DNA from 2 places in the Geobacillus sp. JS12 genome. Region 1 is predicted to be linked to the other one. Evidence: riboswitches for the same ligand, from Rfam matches in the RefSeq annotation. Region 1 holds a riboswitch; the other holds the start of a gene.
What was found. Region 1 has a riboswitch for S-adenosylmethionine ahead of mtnW (2,3-diketo-5-methylthiopentyl-1-phosphate enolase). Riboswitches for the same ligand answer to the same signal wherever they lie in the genome.

Region 1 (3,401 bases):
TTCACGACGATGCTCATACGATCACCTCCATTCGCTGCAACGCATCCATCACGTCAAAAAACGTCGCAAATGGCGCGTGCGGCAGGTCAAGCTCTTGACATTTTTCAAGCAGAAAATCGCGCGCCAGCACATAGTCGGCTTGCCTGGCCACCGCCAAGTCGGTGATCGAATCGCCGATGACGACGTGATACCCGTCCGGGCGGGCAAGCCTGCGCAATAGCGACGGCTTGCAGCAGCCGCAGCCGTTTTGGCACCGGCTGTCACATGCATGCGGCCATGTGATGCGGATCGTCTCACCGCTGAAATCGGAGCCGTTGCAAAAAATCCGCTCCGGTTCAATGAGCCCTTCAAGCAGCGGATAGACGAAAAAGTCGATGCCGCCGCTCACGATATAGAGCGGGATGCTTTGCTCTTTTGTCCACGCGACAAACTCGCGGAAACCTTCGCGCAAGCGGGCGGTGCTAAGCAAAAAGTCAACAATCTCCCCTTTCAGCGCTGACGGAAGAAGCGAAAACATTTTTCCGACGCCTTCCTGAACGGAGATGCGCTGGGCGAGAATGTCGTCCTTTAGCGCCTCCCACTCCGGCGGGGCGAACTGTTTCATAATCGCGATGATGTTGTCGTTTTCCGTGATCGTGCCGTCAAAATCGCAAAAAAGAACGAGTTGTTTCGTCATGCTTCCACCTCAATAGCGCCCCAGCGGTCGATCGCCTTTTGCAGCGCTTCGTTTTCTGCTGCCGCCGCACGCAGTGGACGGCCGGCCAGCGCCGCGTCGATGGCAGCGCGAAACGCCCGTCCGCCGCCGATCGCCCCGTCCGGGTGGCCGTGAATGCCGCCGCCGGCGTTGACGACGCTGTCAAGGCCGAAATCGCGGACAAGGAGCGGCACCAAGCCCGGGTGAATGCCGGCCGACGGAACCGGAAATGCCCGAGCGAACGGCTCTTGGTCGTCGGTGAGCGCCCTTGCGATGCCAAGCGCCTGCTCACGCTCCAAGGCGACGCTGCCATACGGCGACGGGAACAGGACAAAGTCGGCGCCGGCGAGCCGCAAAAGCTTTCCAAGCCAAAGCGAAGGAGCCACCCCATAAAACTCCGACGGCGTAACGGCGCCGCTGAACGCCGGGTGAGCCATAATCGGCACCGCAATCTCCTCGTCTTCACGCAACGCTTGCAGCACATCAAGCCCATAAGCGAAGACGTTAAACAACAGCACATCAGCGCCAAGCTCGGCGGCTCGTTTCGCTTTGTCCTTTAACGCAAACGTTTTGCCGGTCAAGTTGACGGCATACAACGTCCGCTTGCCCGTTTGTTCGTACACTTCCTGAAGCGCCGTCTTGCCCTCGGTGATCCGCTTTTCAAACGGAAGAAGTTCGCTGTCAAACAAAATTTCGTCATCTTTCACCAAGTCAACGCCGCCAAGCGCTTGCTTTTTCAACTCTGATGTCAAATACGCCAAATCGCGGCCGACGATGCCTTTGAAAATGCTCATCAACAACGGGCGGTCGTACACTCCGACCTTTTCGCGAATGCCGGCGATGCCAAAGCGCGGCCCGGGAAACTGCCGCTTCCATTCATCCGGAAACTCTAAATCAAGCAGCCGCACTTCACCGTCGAGCGACAGCTTGCCAAATGTCGTCACCAACAAGGCCGGCAGATCGGCGCTGAAGTTGACTGTCGGGTAGGCGATTTTGACGATCGCCCGCTTCAGCCGCTTGCCGAAGTACGCGTTTACCCGCTCGCTTTCGCCAAGCTCTTCGATCGCAACGACTTCCCCTTTATGTTTGCGGAGCTGGTCTTGCTCTAATGCCGGCAAGTCCGTCCATGTGCCAACCGTCAAGCCGAGCGCGATCCCTTCGGCCTTTTTGCGAATGTCTTTCTCGTCATGAAGCAAATACGTCGCAATGACTGCACTCATCGCCCATCCCTCTTTCAATATATGGCGAAATAAAAAAGCCCCTTCCTAAGAAGAGGCGTCATTCAGTCATGGCGCTCTTCTTATCTCTCAGCGTTTCCGCTGCAAGAATTAGCACCGTGCTTGGCGCGCGCCAAGCCGGTTGCCGGGCTTCATTGGGCTCGTCCCTCCGCCTGCTCTTGATAAGAAAGCCTGCTCGTTTATGCACTTGTCAAGCAATTGGCAAATTTACTTTGAATTATGCCATCACCGATTGGCGTTGTCAATCATTTTTCAAAAATTTTTTTCAAACAATCCAAGGCGGCCGATCCGCTCCGCTGCTTCGCGAAGCCGCGCTTCATCGGTCAAGAGGCCGACGCGCACATACCCTTCGCCGTGCTCGCCGAACCCGATGCCTGGGGCGACGGCGACATGCGCCCGCTCAAGCAGCATGTCGGCAAACTCAGCGGATGATATGCCTTTTGGCAGCGGAAGCCAGGCGAAAAACGACCCGGATGGCGCCTGCACCTCCCAGCCGATGTCGCGCAAAGCATGAATAAACGTATTGCGGCGCGCCTCGTACAAGGCAACGAGCTCCGCGACGCAGTCTTGCGGACCAAGGAGCGCCGCGGCGGCCGCTTCCTGGATGGCGCCGAACAAGCTGACATACAAATGATCCTGCAAAAGCTCAAGCGCCCGAATGATCCGCTCGTTGCCGACGGCAAACGCCACACGCCAGCCGGCCATATTGTATGTTTTCGAAAACGTATAAATTTCGACGCCGACGTCTTTCGCCCCATCGACTTCCAGGAAGCTGACCGGTTTCCGGCCGTCAAAGCCGATCGCCCCATAAGCGAAATCGTGCACGACGGCAATGCCGTGCTTGGCGGCAAACGCCACCGTCTCCGCGAAAAATTCCTTTGTCGCCGTTGCGCCGGTCGGGTTGTTCGGATAGTTTAAAAACATCAGTTTCGCCCGGTCGGCCACTGCCGCCGGAATGGCTTCATAGTCCGGCAAAAAACCGTTTTCCGCAACAAGCGGCATCATCTCCATCCGTGCGCGGGCGAGCGCGATTCCCGACCAATAGTCCGGGTAGCCCGGGTCCGGGACAAGCACTACATCGCCCGGGTTGACGAGGCAAAGCGGCAACTCGACAAGCCCGGCTTTGCCGCCGAACAAAATGGCGACCTCGCGGGCCGGGTCGATCGTCACCCCGTACTCGCGCGCGTAAAACGCGGCGATGGCTTCTTTCAAAAAGAAGTAGCCTTGAAACGGCGAATATTTATGGTATTTCGGATTGGCCGCCGCCCGTTGCATCGCCTCAACGATATGCTTTGGCGTCGGCTGATCCGGGTTGCCTTGCCCTAAATTGATCACGTCGCATCCGGCCTTGATTTTCTCCCCGACTTTTGCGACAAGCGAGGCGAAAAATTGCTTTGGCAGCTGCTCAAGCAACTCGGAAAAAGGAATTTCCATCGTCATCGCCCACACCTTCTTAAAAAATTCTTGAA
Region 2 (3,401 bases), 1.5 Mb from region 1:
GCAACGATTCCGGCAGCAGCACTTTCCAAATGATCGTCCACGTTGAGGCGCCCATCGCTTGGGCTGCTTCGATGACGCCTTTGTCGATTTCGCGAAGGGCAATCTCCACCATGCGGGCGTAAAACGGCGCGGCCCCAATGACCAAAGCCGGCAGCGCCGCATTGGCGCCAAGCATCGTCCCAACAAGCCAGGTGGTAAACGGAATGAGCAAAATGATCAAAATAATAAACGGAATGGAGCGGAAAATGTTCACAAACGCCGCAATCACGGTATTGACAAACCGGTTTTCCCATAGGTTGCCCTTCGCTGTCAAAAATAGAAGCAAGCCAAGAACGATTCCGAGGACGAAAGTGGCCGCCACCGCCACCCCGGTCATGTACAGCGTCTCGACCGTCGCCGCCCACATCGTCTCCCATTGCACGTTCGGCAGGAGGTTAGCGAGCATCGTGAATCACCTCCACCGCCACTTGCTGGCGTTGAATATAGTCAAGCGCCCGGTCGATTTCATCCCTCGCCCCGTCGATGTGCACAAACAGCACCCCATAAGCGCCTTGATGGGTTTGCGAAATTTTCCCTTGCAAAATATTCATATCGACGGCAAATTGCCGCACGACCTGGCTGATGAGCGGCTGGCCGGCCGCCGCGCCGACGAACGTCAACTGCGCGATTATCCCGTTCGGGTATTGGCCAAACAGATGCGAAACCGCTTCTTCCGTCTCTTCCGGCTCGACGAGCTGCTTGACGAACCGCTTCGTGATCGGCTGCTGCGGGTTGCGGAACACGTGCAGCACTTCGCCCTGCTCAACGATTCGACCGTTTTCCATCACGGCGACGCGGTCGCAAATTTTGCGGATGACGTGCATCTCATGGGTGATGAGCACAATCGTCAGCCCGAGGCGCTTGTTAATGTCAACGAGCAAGTCCAAAATCGCATCGGTCGTCTGCGGGTCGAGCGCCGATGTCGCCTCGTCGCAAAGCAGCACTTTCGGGTTGTTGGCGAGCGCCCGGGCGATGCCGACGCGCTGCTTTTGTCCCCCGCTCAGCTGCGACGGGTAGGCATCCTCGCGCCCGGAAAGGCCGACAAGCTCGATCAATTCATCCACCCGCTTGTTCCGCTCCTCTTTCGGAACGCCGGCAATTTCAAGCGGAAAGGCAATGTTTTCCCTGACTGTGCGAGACCAAAGCAAGTTGAAGTGCTGAAAAATCATCCCGATTTCTTGGCGCGCCTTGCGCAGCTCCCGCCCTTTCACGCGCGTCATATCGCGCCCGGCGACGACCACCCGGCCCTTCGTCGGCTTCTCGAGCCCATTGAGCAAGCGGATGAGCGTGCTTTTCCCCGCGCCGCTGTAGCCGATAATGCCGAAAATTTCTCCTTCGCGAATCTCAAGCGACACATTGTCGACGGCCGTGACTGAGCCGTTGGCCGCTTGATAGATTTTTGTCACTTGTTCGAGTGTAATCATCGTTTCACCTTCCTTCCCAAGCGGCAGAGCGCAAAAAGAAAACCTTTCTGCCCGCAGAGAACAGAAAGGTATTGTGCACCATTCCGTCTCTTATCTCTCAAAGCAGGCCGCTTTGTGTGAATTGGCACCATTTCAGCGCACGCGCTGACGGTTGCCGGGCTTCATTGGGCACATCCCTCCACCTCTCTTGATAAGAGCGCAACAATCGCCTATGCAATTGATTTACGAATGTGATTGTATCACCGCTTGTCGAACGCTGTCAACAATTTTTTCACCCAACATGCCGATACGGTTTAGCCAAATGGAGGAGCGATTCAAGAAGCAACAGCTGACGGAAGCTTCCTGACACGTGCACTTCTTGCAGGCGGACGAGCTGCTGCAGCTTCAGTTCGCCGTTCAGCAAGGACGCGAGCGCTTCTTTGGAGCCGCGCACGGTCAATGTTTTCCGTTCATCGTGTTCCATCCCTAAAGCGGCTGGTTCCTTGCCGATCAACAGCAAGGCGGTTTCATCCCCACTTTCAAACCGAACACACAGCTGCTCATCCGGCAAAATCGGCATCAAATGACGCAACGCTTGCATCCGTTCCACGAACTGCCCGACTAATTCACGCATTTCCATGGATATCCCCTCCCCCATTTTTATTTTTTCACTTCCACCTGAAGAGGAGAAATCCTTTACAAAAATCTCGACAACCCGTTGACGAACGAGCGCCGTTTTTGTCATTTCCCAAGAAATGTGTCAAACAGCGTCAAAAAAAGGCGAATCACTTGACCGGCAAGCGTGCTTGAATCACTTCGTACAAATACGGAACGGAATGAAAGGCATACCACTTGCCTGCGATCGCTCCATCCTGAAAAAGAAGCAGGCAAGGAACGCTTTCAATTTTCCACTCAGCCGCTCGTTCGGGAATATAGTTGATGTCCGTTTCGTAAAACGGAAGCGCCGGAAACAACTTCTCCACCACCACAAGCATCCGCCGCGCCAGCTGGCACGTGCCGCACAGCGGGGTGTACAAGTAAAGGGCGAGAAGCGGCTCGCCTTCCACCACTCGCTTGACATCGTTTCGATCGATCGCGTTCACTCGCCTCTCCCTTTCATCAGCAATTCGATGCGGACGTCGAAATCGGCGCGCAGCAACACTTGCGCCAAGTGCCAAATCGGAGCAGCCGCCACTTCACGGTACGCCCGGTCAATGTAAAGATGCTCCGATTCTGGAAGCATGCGGCGAAACTGCCGGCGCAATTTTTCTCCCGCCTCATCGGCATCCGCCAACAAGTACACATCATATCCTTCCAGCTCATCAGCCCATTCTTCCAGGCGCGCGTCGCTGATCGTGCCGTTTGTGCAAAGGATGATGACAGGCTCTTTCAGGACGGCCGCCACCTTTTGCTTGTCCGATCGCCCTTCCACAATGATGACTTTTTCCACGCGTTGCATGTCCGACCCACCTTACTTCGAAAGGTGATACGATATTGTATGCCTTGCGCCGGCGAAAGGTGGAAAAAGAAAAGCAACGGCATCGCACCGTTGCCTGTCAACACCAGCCCGCTTCCCCGTCGCAGTCGACATATTTTTGGTTCGGTTCAACGGTAGCGGTCACCTGCTTGAAAATTCGCCCGTTTTGTTCGGTATACCCATTTTTCAACGGGACGGCCGCCGGAAGCGGAAGGCGCCCGATGAGCTCTCCTTCCTCGTACAACTCCAGCGAGCGGCCGTTCAGTTTGCCGATGATCCGGTCCGTGACATCCATGTGCTTCGTTTGCAGCATCGCGAGCACCCCTTTTTTCAATCAAATTCCGGTATGTATAGAGTGCCCGAATCGAAGCGAAGATTGCAGGAACGTTTATCCTTCGTTGATCATGGCCTCGTATTGTTCCGCCGTCAACAAATTGTCGATTTCGCTCAAATCGTTCGGTTTGACGACGATCATCCATGCT

Region 2: linked by a shared signal. The riboswitch ahead of A0V43_RS12885 (methionine ABC transporter ATP-binding protein) and the one ahead of mtnW (2,3-diketo-5-methylthiopentyl-1-phosphate enolase) in region 1 are both predicted to bind S-adenosylmethionine.

What each region holds. Positions count from the first base shown of each region.
Region 1 is NZ_CP014749.1:399,532-402,932, reverse strand. Features, by position in the region: gene A0V43_RS02075 (methylthioribulose 1-phosphate dehydratase) at 1-17, opposite strand, end outside; gene mtnX (2-hydroxy-3-keto-5-methylthiopentenyl-1-phosphate phosphatase) at 14-676, opposite strand; gene mtnW (2,3-diketo-5-methylthiopentyl-1-phosphate enolase) at 673-1,914, opposite strand; SAM riboswitch class I at 1,992-2,100, opposite strand; gene A0V43_RS02060 (pyridoxal phosphate-dependent aminotransferase) at 2,185-3,372, opposite strand.
Region 2 is NZ_CP014749.1:2,614,990-2,618,390, forward strand. Features, by position in the region: gene A0V43_RS12880 (methionine ABC transporter permease) at 1-445, opposite strand, end outside; gene A0V43_RS12885 (methionine ABC transporter ATP-binding protein) at 435-1,463, opposite strand; SAM riboswitch class I at 1,551-1,660, opposite strand; gene A0V43_RS12890 (hypothetical protein) at 1,735-2,082, opposite strand; gene A0V43_RS12895 (thioredoxin family protein) at 2,228-2,545, opposite strand; gene A0V43_RS12900 (toprim domain-containing protein) at 2,542-2,901, opposite strand; gene A0V43_RS12905 (YusG family protein) at 2,999-3,232, opposite strand; gene gcvH (glycine cleavage system protein GcvH) at 3,308-3,401, opposite strand, start outside.